Regions from separate parts of the Pseudoalteromonas sp. XMcav1-K genome, predicted to be linked through region 3. Evidence: predicted binding sites of a transcription regulator. Region 3 holds the regulator's gene; each other region holds the start of a gene.
The links. Region 3 encodes MetJ, which represses methionine synthesis genes. Its sites were predicted from a motif close to TAGACGTCTAGACGTCTA; they were not measured.
Positions count from the first base shown of each region.

Region 1: metA (homoserine O-succinyltransferase) is a predicted target of MetJ. The motif match lies at 1,254-1,271, and genes of this name have one in related genera.
Region 2: metK (methionine adenosyltransferase) is a predicted target of MetJ. The motif match lies at 1,374-1,391, and genes of this name have one in related genera.

Region 1 is NZ_JBIPJE010000033.1:45,910-49,201, forward strand. It holds gene ACHSBP_RS05385 (PepSY-associated TM helix domain-containing protein) at 1-461, opposite strand, end outside; gene ACHSBP_RS05390 (hypothetical protein) at 464-718, opposite strand; gene ACHSBP_RS05395 (hypothetical protein) at 708-938, opposite strand; gene metA (homoserine O-succinyltransferase) at 1,350-2,297, shown strand; gene ACHSBP_RS05405 (homocysteine S-methyltransferase family protein) at 2,287-3,292, shown strand, end outside.
Region 2 is NZ_JBIPJE010000051.1:238,529-241,820, reverse strand. It holds gene metK (methionine adenosyltransferase) at 81-1,268, opposite strand; gene tkt (transketolase) at 1,606-3,292, shown strand, end outside.
Region 3 is NZ_JBIPJE010000032.1:12,345-15,636, forward strand. It holds gene metL (bifunctional aspartate kinase/homoserine dehydrogenase II) at 1-219, opposite strand, end outside; gene metB (cystathionine gamma-synthase) at 228-1,448, opposite strand; gene metJ (met regulon transcriptional regulator MetJ) at 1,639-1,962, shown strand; gene ACHSBP_RS05085 (malic enzyme-like NAD(P)-binding protein) at 2,009-3,250, opposite strand.

The DNA of each region.
Region 1 (3,292 bases), on a different contig from region 3:
AAGCCAATGCGGCCAAGGCCTAGATTGTAATGAAGTTGGTAAACGAAGTTACCGAAATCCATGGTATCGGCATTACCAATAATTTCGCCGCTCTGTGCATCCAGCATAATATGCACATCGCTATGATCTTCTCCTGTTTCGGGATCCGTACCTTCAATGTTTTTTGCAAAGTAAGCTTCTATATACGGTGAATGTTCTGTTGGCGGTAATAAATAAAACCTGTGATCGACATATACATCATAGTGCTTATTAATGGTTGCAATAGCGTTATCGTAACTTACGTTTTGAGAGTCTGAGGATACAGTTTGATTTGCATGTATTGGTAGCTTTTCCCATGCCACAATGTTTTCGCGAAATAAGCTAATTGAACCAGCAAAAAATACGATGAATAACACGATAGATATAACAAGACCAATCCATGCGTGTGCGTTAGTTAATGATTTCAGAGTTTTATTATTCATTATTATTGACTCATCAAAAGAACAACGTTGAGTAAGCAAGAGGGAATAAGCACAAGGCTAATGTTTTTGGCTGCTTTGCGTGCTTTTTCAAATGCGTAACTCCACACCAGTACGCCTGCCCAAATAGGGAATGCCAACACCAAGCCTGAAATAAGTCTAACGTCTTCTGCTAACGGCAAAATCAAATTTAAATTGAGCACGATAGAAATGGATAGTAATAGACCAAAAAAGAAGCCAATCAGTGTTTTAGGCCACATAGCTCACCCCCGCTAATACCAATAGCGATGCCACAACGCTTGTATTGAAACGCCAAATGTTATTTGTATAAGTGCTTAAAATTGTATGGCTTACCAGCGCAAGCATTAATGCGACAAAGGCCGCCAGTAACGAAGATGTAAGCGCAAAAGACACAGAGAAAATAGCTACACCAATAAAGTAACCAATAACTAATAAAAAATTGGCAATAGATTTATTCATTGGTTTACTGAGCAGTAGTTGTTTTTCACTGCCTAAGTAACAGGCTAGGCATCCAAGCCAGATTGGGATAATTGCTAAAAAGCTCATTATAATGTAAATGATATTGATTTTTATTCGATCTTAATTGTGTTTTTTATTTGTCGCAACATTTGTTATTCGAAAAATGTAAAAAATTATTAAAATCAAATGCATTAGTTAAAAGTTGATTTAAACGATGGGAGCGTAATGGTGACTTTTACAAAGCACTTATTATGAAATGCGAGATGGGTTGGTTGGTAGGAGTACGGTTGGCGTATTTTTCACTTTAATCTCAAATAGACATCTAAACATCTAGAGCTTGATATTTCTGGCTATCCGTTCATAATTAGCGTCAGGTTAAACCCAATTTACCATAGTAATAAGGATTAAATGATGCCAATCACAGTGCGCGATCAATTGCCCGCTATTAATACATTAAGGCAAGAAAATGTGTTTGTAATGCCACAAAGCCGCGCGCAAACACAAGAGATCCGCCCAATGCGATTAGCCATTTTAAACCTGATGCCAAACAAGGTTGAGACTGAAGTACAGTTTATTCGTTTATTGGCTAATTCGCCGCTGCAGGTAAATGTGGAGTTACTGCGTTTAGATACTCACCGTAGCAAAAATACCTCTGAGCAACATCTTGATATGTTCTATAAGTATTTCTCAGAAGTTAAAAACGAAAACTACGATGCCATGATTGTGACTGGCGCGCCTTTGGCACACCTAGAATATAGCGATGTTGCGTATTGGCAAGAGTTGAAAGAGATTTTCGACTGGGCTGAGCAACATGTTACTTCTACCTTATTTTCGTGCTGGGCCGCTCACGCAGGGCTATTTCATCACTATGGATTAAAGCGAAAACTTAAAGCGAAAAAGCTCTGTGGTGTGTTTGAACATCAACGCTATTTTGAACACGCAGCGCTAACACGCGGTTTTGACGATGAATTCTTAGTGCCGCATTCGCGCTATGGTCATATTAATGAAGCTGATATTGCAAACCACAGCCAGCTTGAAGTCATTGCCGGATCGCCAGAGGTCGGTGCGTTTTTAATTAAGAATAAATCCGGTTCGCAGGTGTATTTAACTGGTCACCCAGAATACGATGCCGATACTTTGAATAAAGAGTATTTACGCGACCGAGAAAAAGATCAGAATGCGCCTAAGCCAAATAATTATTTTCCTAATGATGATGCCAGCGCCAAACCAAGTAAAACTTGGCAGAGCCACGCCTTTTTATTATTTTCAAATTGGTTAAACTACTACGTTTATCAAACCACGCCATACGATATTAATTTAGTCAGCCAAGACGTAAGGACTAACAACTATGCCGAATAAATCACAGCAATTAACCGCTGCATTAAAAGCGCGTATTCATATTCTTGATGGTGCAATGGGCACCATGATCCAGAAATACAAACTGGAAGAAGAAGATTACCGCGGTGAACGCTTTGCAAATTGGCATGTGTTGGTCAAAGGCAATAATGACTTACTCAGTTTAACCCAGCCACAGATCATTGAACAAATTCACCGTGAATACCTTGCGGCAGGCGCTGATATTATTGAAACCAATACCTTTAACGCGACTACTATTTCAATGGAAGACTATGAAATGGCAAGCTTAAGCCGTGAAATCAATCTTGAATCGGCAAAATTGGCGCGTAAAGTGTGTGATGAATTTGAAGCACAAGATCCAACAAAACCGCGCTATGTAGCCGGTGTGCTTGGTCCAACATCAAAAACCTGTTCTATTTCGCCAGATGTAAACGACCCTGGTTTTAGAAACGTTACCTTTGATGCCCTTGTTGAAGCCTACATTGAATCAACACTGGCATTGATTGAAGGTGGCGCGGATTTAATTCTGATTGAGACTATTTTCGATACGCTTAATTCAAAAGCAGCGGCTTTTGCAGTAGAAGAAGCGTTTGAGCACGCAGGTGTTACTTTACCCGTAATGATTTCAGGCACCATTACTGATGCATCTGGCCGAACTTTATCAGGCCAAACAACCGAGGCATTCTACAATTCTATTCGTCATATTAAGCCTATTTCGATTGGCCTTAACTGTGCCCTTGGGCCAGATTTACTACGCCAATATGTAGAAGAGTTATCGCGTGTGTGTGAAACCTTTGTATCGGTTCACCCCAACGCAGGCTTACCGAACGAATTTGGTGAGTACGATTTAGAAGCGGACGAAATGGCAAAAGAAATTATTGATTGGGCAGAGTCGGGCTTTATTAATATTGTTGGTGGCTGTTGTGGCACAACGCCTGAGCATATTAATGCCATGTATCAAGGCACAAAAAATGTAGCACCGCGCCAACTACCCGAAA
Region 2 (3,292 bases), on a different contig from region 3:
TAGTGCGGTTATCATAGCAACTTATTGAATTTTAGGCATAAAAAAAGCGCCAATGGCGCTTTTTCTCGATCAGACGGTTATTATAAACCAGCAGCGGCGCGAAGTGCGTCTGCTTTGTCTGTTTTTTCCCAGCTAAATGCTGTGAATGTATCTTCACCAACCGTCATTTCAAACGGTTCACGACCGAAGTGACCGTATGCTGCAGTCATTTGGTACATTGGGTGAAGTAGGTCTAGCATCTTAGTGATACCGTAAGGACGTAAGTCGAAGTGCTCACGTACTAGCTCAACTAATTTCTCTTCAGAGATTTTACCAGTACCGAATGTGTCGATAGTGATAGACGTTGGCTCAGCAACACCGATAGCGTAAGAAACTTGGATTTCACACTTATCAGCAAGACCAGCTGCAACAATGTTCTTAGCAACATAACGACCTGCGTATGCAGCAGAGCGGTCAACTTTTGATGGATCTTTACCAGAGAAAGCACCACCACCGTGACGAGCCATACCGCCGTAAGTATCTACAATGATTTTACGACCTGTAAGGCCACAGTCACCAACAGGGCCACCGATTACGAAACGGCCAGTTGGGTTAATGAAGTATTTAGTGTCTTCAGTTAAAAGCTCAGCTGGAAGCGTGTGCTTAATAATGTTTTCCATTACTGCGTCAACAAGTGCATCTTGCTCGATGTCTGGGTTGTGCTGAGTAGATAGTACAACTGCATCAATTGCAACAGGCTTACCGTCTTCATATACGAAGGTTACCTGAGATTTTGCATCAGGACGTAACCAAGGAAGAATACCTGATTTACGTGCTTGTGCTTGACGCTCTACAAGTAGGTGCGAGTAATAAAGTGGCGCAGGCATTAATGTTGGTGTTTCGTTAGTTGCGTAACCGAACATTAAACCTTGGTCACCAGCGCCTTGCTCTTCAGGCTTAGTACGGTCAACACCTTGTGCGATTTCAGGTGATTGTTGACCAATAAGGTTCATGATGCCACATGTGTCACCGTCAAAACCTACGTCAGATGATGTGTAACCGATATCTGTGATTACTTTACGTGTGATTGACTCAAGGTCTACCCACGCATCTGTTGAAATTTCACCAGAGATAATTGCAACACCTGTTTTAACCATTGTTTCACAGGCAACACGCGCATGCTTATCTTGTGTGATAATTGCGTCTAAAACCGCATCAGAAATTTGGTCAGCGATTTTATCCGGATGACCCTCAGATACTGACTCAGAAGTAAATAAAGTTCTTGCCATGGTATTTCTACTCACTCACAAAAAATGCGCGTTGCCACAAGGATTTGCGCAGGTTCAATTAAATGGTCGCGTATTCTACCGAATAACGACGCTGCAAACAATAACTTTACGCCTAGACGTCTAAAAAAAATTAAAAGTGAAATTTCTTCACCGTTACTAGGCTGTTTTGTGCATAAAGAAGCTAGATTATAGTCGGTTTTCCATTGCTCCGCGTGTGCTTATAGGTAAGAATAGAGCTGCGTGGGTACATTGACCAATAAGTACTTCCTATTGCCAGTGCTTATTGGTCAATGTATCCAAATTATGACAGCAAACAAATAATGAGGTAGGAAAATCCATGCCGTCACGTAAAGAACTAGCAAATGCTATTCGCGTTCTATCTATGGACGCTGTGCAACAGGCCAAGTCTGGCCACCCAGGTGCCCCTATGGGTATGGCAGACATTGCTGAAGTGCTATGGCGCGACTATTTAAACCATAATCCAGCAAACCCTGATTGGGCTGATCGCGACCGATTTATTCTGTCAAACGGTCACGGCTCAATGCTAATTTATTCTTTACTGCATTTATCTGGCTATGATCTTCCAATTGAGGAAATTAAAAACTTCCGTCAAATGCACTCTAAAACACCGGGTCACCCTGAATACGGTTATGCACCGGGTGTTGAAACAACCACAGGCCCATTAGGTCAAGGTATTACTAACGCGGTTGGTATGGCAGTTGCTGAAAAAGCACTTGCGCACCAGTTTAACCGTGAAGGTCACGATATTGTTGATCACTTTACTTACTGTTTCCTAGGCGATGGTTGCCTTATGGAAGGTATTTCACACGAAGCGTGTTCACTAGCAGGTACATTAGGCCTTGGTAAGCTAGTTGCGTTTTGGGATGACAACGGTATTTCAATCGACGGTGAAGTAGAAGGTTGGTTCACTGACGATACAGCAGCACGTTTTGAATCTTACGGTTGGCATGTTGTGCGTAATGTAGATGGTCACGATAGCGAAGCCATTCGCGCGGCAATCGATGAAGCACGTGCAGAAACGGGCAAGCCAACATTAATCTGTTGTAAAACAGTAATCGGTTACGGTTCACCAAACAAATCAGGTAGCCACGACTGTCACGGTGCACCATTAGGTGATGCTGAAATTGCAGCTGCACGTGAATTTTTAAACTGGGAGCACGGTGCTTTCGATATTCCAGTTGATATTTATGCTGATTGGAATGCAGTTGAAGCGGGTACCGCAAAAGAAGCGTCTTGGGCTGAAAAATTTGATGCGTATAAAGCAGCTTTCCCTGAACTAGCAGCAGAATTTGAACGTCGTCAAAAAGGTGACTTACCAGCAGATTGGGCTGAGAAGTCACAAGCCTATATTGAAGGCCTACAGGCAAACCCTGAAAACCCAGCAACACGTAAAGCATCACAAAATGCACTTAATGCGTTTGGCCCTATCTTACCTGAGTTTATGGGTGGTTCTGCTGACCTTGCAGGTTCAAACCTGACACTTTGGGAAGGTTCAAAAGGCTTAACAGCAAATGACGCATCAGGTAACTACATCTTCTACGGTGTACGTGAATTTGGTATGTCGGCAATTATGAATGGTATTGCGCTGCATAAAGGCTTTATTCCTTACGGTGCGACGTTCTTAATGTTTATGGAATACGCGCGTAACGCAGTACGTATGGCGGCGCTTATGAAGCAGCCTTCAATCTTTGTGTATACGCACGATTCAATCGGTTTAGGCGAAGATGGTCCTACGCACCAACCAGTTGAACAGCTAGCAAGCATGCGTTTAACGCCTAACTTAGTTAACTGGCGCCCATGTGACCAAGTTGAGTCTGCAATTGCATGGCAAGACGCAATTGAGCGTAAAGACGGTCCAACATCACTCGTATTTACCCGCCAAGGCTTACAACAACAAGCACGTACTGCTGAGCAATTAGCTAATGTACGTAAAGGTGGTTATGTATTAAGCTGTGATGGCGCGCCTGAGATTATTCTTATTGCAACAGGTTCTGAAGTTGAAC
Region 3 (3,292 bases):
TTGGTGATCTTTTAGTAACGCAATTACCTCACCAACACCTTTATGATCTTGATTGTGATAACACGACCACAAGCGCACAAGCGTATCGGTCGTTTTACCTGCAGCAGATACAACTATGGCATCGCCATACGCTAGTTGCTGACAAATATTGGCAACTGCATGGTAGCGCTTGGCACTGCTTAGGCTTGACCCACCAAATTTATATACTTGTTTTGTCATTTAAGTAATCACCACAATGCAGGTCGTGCAGCGCAGCATTGAGTGCTTTTTTCTCCACCAGCAGCGACGTCTTTGTTAATTGTTTTTGCGAATGCTTGTTCAAGATCTGCGATTAAATCTTCAACATCTTCAATACCAACAGAAATACGAATTAACGTATCGTTAACGCCTGCTTTAATTCGTGCTTCAGGCGCCATGCCGGCGTGTGTCATGGTAGCTGGGTGACAAATTAAGCTCTCTACACCACCAAGTGATTCAGCGAGGCTAAACTGTTCTACACTGGTTAAAAATTTAGCCGTATCTTCAATTGTGCCTTTAATACTAAAGCTCACCATGCCACCAAAACCTTTTTGCTGTGCTTTTGCTAAGTCATGTTGTGGATGATTTTTAAGACCTGGGTAATAAACTTTCTCTACATGCTCACAGGTTTCTAAGTAACGTGCGATGGCAAATGCGTTTTCTTGGTGCTGTTTAATACGCACATTTAAAGTACGAATACCACGCAGCGTTAAATACGCATCAAATGGCGCACCTGTAATGCCAATATTATTTGCCCACCAAGCAAGCTCTTCACCTAACTCCGCAGTGCGGGTAATAACCACGCCACCGACAACATCTGAGTGGCCATTGATGTATTTTGTGGTTGAGTGGATAACAATATCTACACCAAATGAAATTGGGTTTTGTAATGCTGGAGATAAAAACGTGTTGTCAGCTCCTACTAACGCCCCTACGGAGTGAGAAACTTCCACTACTTTAGCAATGTCAGTTAAACGTAAAACTGGGTTACTTGGCGTTTCAATCCACACTAGCTTAGGTTTAATTGCTTTAATCTGCTCGTAGCAAGACGCTTGTGTAAAGTCGACAACCGCTACTTTTAATAAACCGCGTTTTTCCAAGCTCGTGAATAAACGGTAACTACCGCCATAGCAATCATGAGGAATTAAAATAGTATCTTCTGGTGTTAAGATTTGTGTGCATAAGTGAACAGCAGCCATACCTGTTGCAGTTACAATACCCTTTTCACCGCCTTCTAGCTTAGCAAGCGTATCAGCCAAAATATCACGATTAGGATTGCCGCTACGGCCATAATCATAATCACGCTTTTTATCAAAATCGGCGAACGAATAAGTCGTCGATAAATATAACGGTGGAACAACCGCACCATGATGCTTATCTGCGGTAATGCCATTGCGAACAGCAAGGGTTGTTTGTTTGTTCTGCTTCATAACTCTGCCACTTAGATGTTTAGACGTCTAAAAGGTTAAACCACCAAACAATGGAAGTCAAAACTTTTACACGTCTATATAGCCAAATAAATGATATTTGACTATATATTTTAAAACGATAAAATTTTGCCTCTTAATATACAGGCTATCGTCAAAATTAAATCGTAACAGATATAGGCTAGTACACTTTATGGCAACTGAATGGAACGGTGAATATATTCACCCATATGCAGAACACGGTAAAAAATCAGAACAAGTGAAAAAAATTACCGTATCTATCCCACTTAACGTATTGAAAGTACTGACAGACGAGCGCACTCGTAGACAAGTAAATAACTTACGTCATGCAACCAATAGCGAACTACTGTGTGAAGCATTTTTGCATGCGTTTACTGGTCAGCCATTGCCTGACGATGAAGATCTGAGAAAAGATAACCCTGAGCATATTCCGCAAAGGGTAAAAGAAATTCTTGCTGAACGCGGCTTACCGGTTCCAGAGCTTGAAGATGAATAAAAAAAACCTCAGCAATTGCTGAGGTTTTTTTTTGCTTTTAATCAAGTTAAAGCATGTAGTTTTCTGGTATTTCAATCTGCGCAACGCCTGACTCAACCGCGGCTTCTGCAACAGCACGCGCTACACGCGGAAGTAAACGTGGGTCCATTGGCTTAGGAATGATGTAATCTTTACCAAATTCAAGATTTGATTCACCAGACGCTGACAATACCTCTTGCGGTACTGGCTCTTTAGCAATTTCGCGAATCGCATTTACCGCCGCAATTTTCATTTCGTCATTAATCGCTGTTGCGCGCACATCAAGCGCACCACGGAAAATAAACGGGAAGCATAATACGTTATTAACTTGGTTAGGGTAATCTGAACGACCTGTAGCCATAATTAAATCATTGCGCGCAGCATTCGCCACTTCCGGTTTAATTTCAGGATCAGGGTTAGAACACGCAAATACCACTGGCTTATCTGCCATTAATTTTAGATCTTCAGGAGCAAGTAAGTCAGGACCTGAAACACCCACAAATACGTCAGCTTCTTCAATAACATCTTGTAAGGTGCGCTTATCTGTATTATTCGCAAACAACATTTTGTATTCATTTAGGTCATCACGACGCGTATGAATAACCCCTTTTCGATCAAGCATGTAAATGTGCTCACGTTGTGCACCACATTTAATTAATAGCTCCATACACGCAATTGCTGCTGCACCTGCACCTAAACATACAATTAATGCATCTTTTAACTTTTTACCTTGGATCTCTAACGCATTCAGCATGCCCGCCGCGGTTACAATCGCGGTACCGTGTTGGTCATCATGAAATACTGGCACACTACAACGTTCAATAAGCGCTTTTTCAATTTCAAAACACTCTGGCGCTTTAATATCTTCCAGGTTAATACCACCAAAAGTATCTGCAATATTTTCTACAGTATTAATAAAGTCTTCGGTAGTACGGTGCTTAACTTCAATATCAATTGAATCTAAACCAGCAAAACGCTTAAATAATAACGCCTTGCCTTCCATAACTGGTTTTGATGCAAGCGGTCCTAAATTACCTAAACCTAAAATTGCAGTACCGTTTGAGATAACAGCGACCATATTACCCTTTGCAGTATATTTATATGCATTGTTCGGATCTGCTGCGATCTCACGAACCGGTTCAGCAACACCAGGACTATAAGCTAATGCAAGATCATTAACTGTCTCTGCTGGTTTGGTTAATTCGATGCTGATTTTTCCAGGAACGGGTTCAGAATGGTATTGTAGCGCTTTTTCTCTTATGTCAGACATGCGTGCCTTATCCTACGATGTTAAAAGTGAGAGATACTGGTT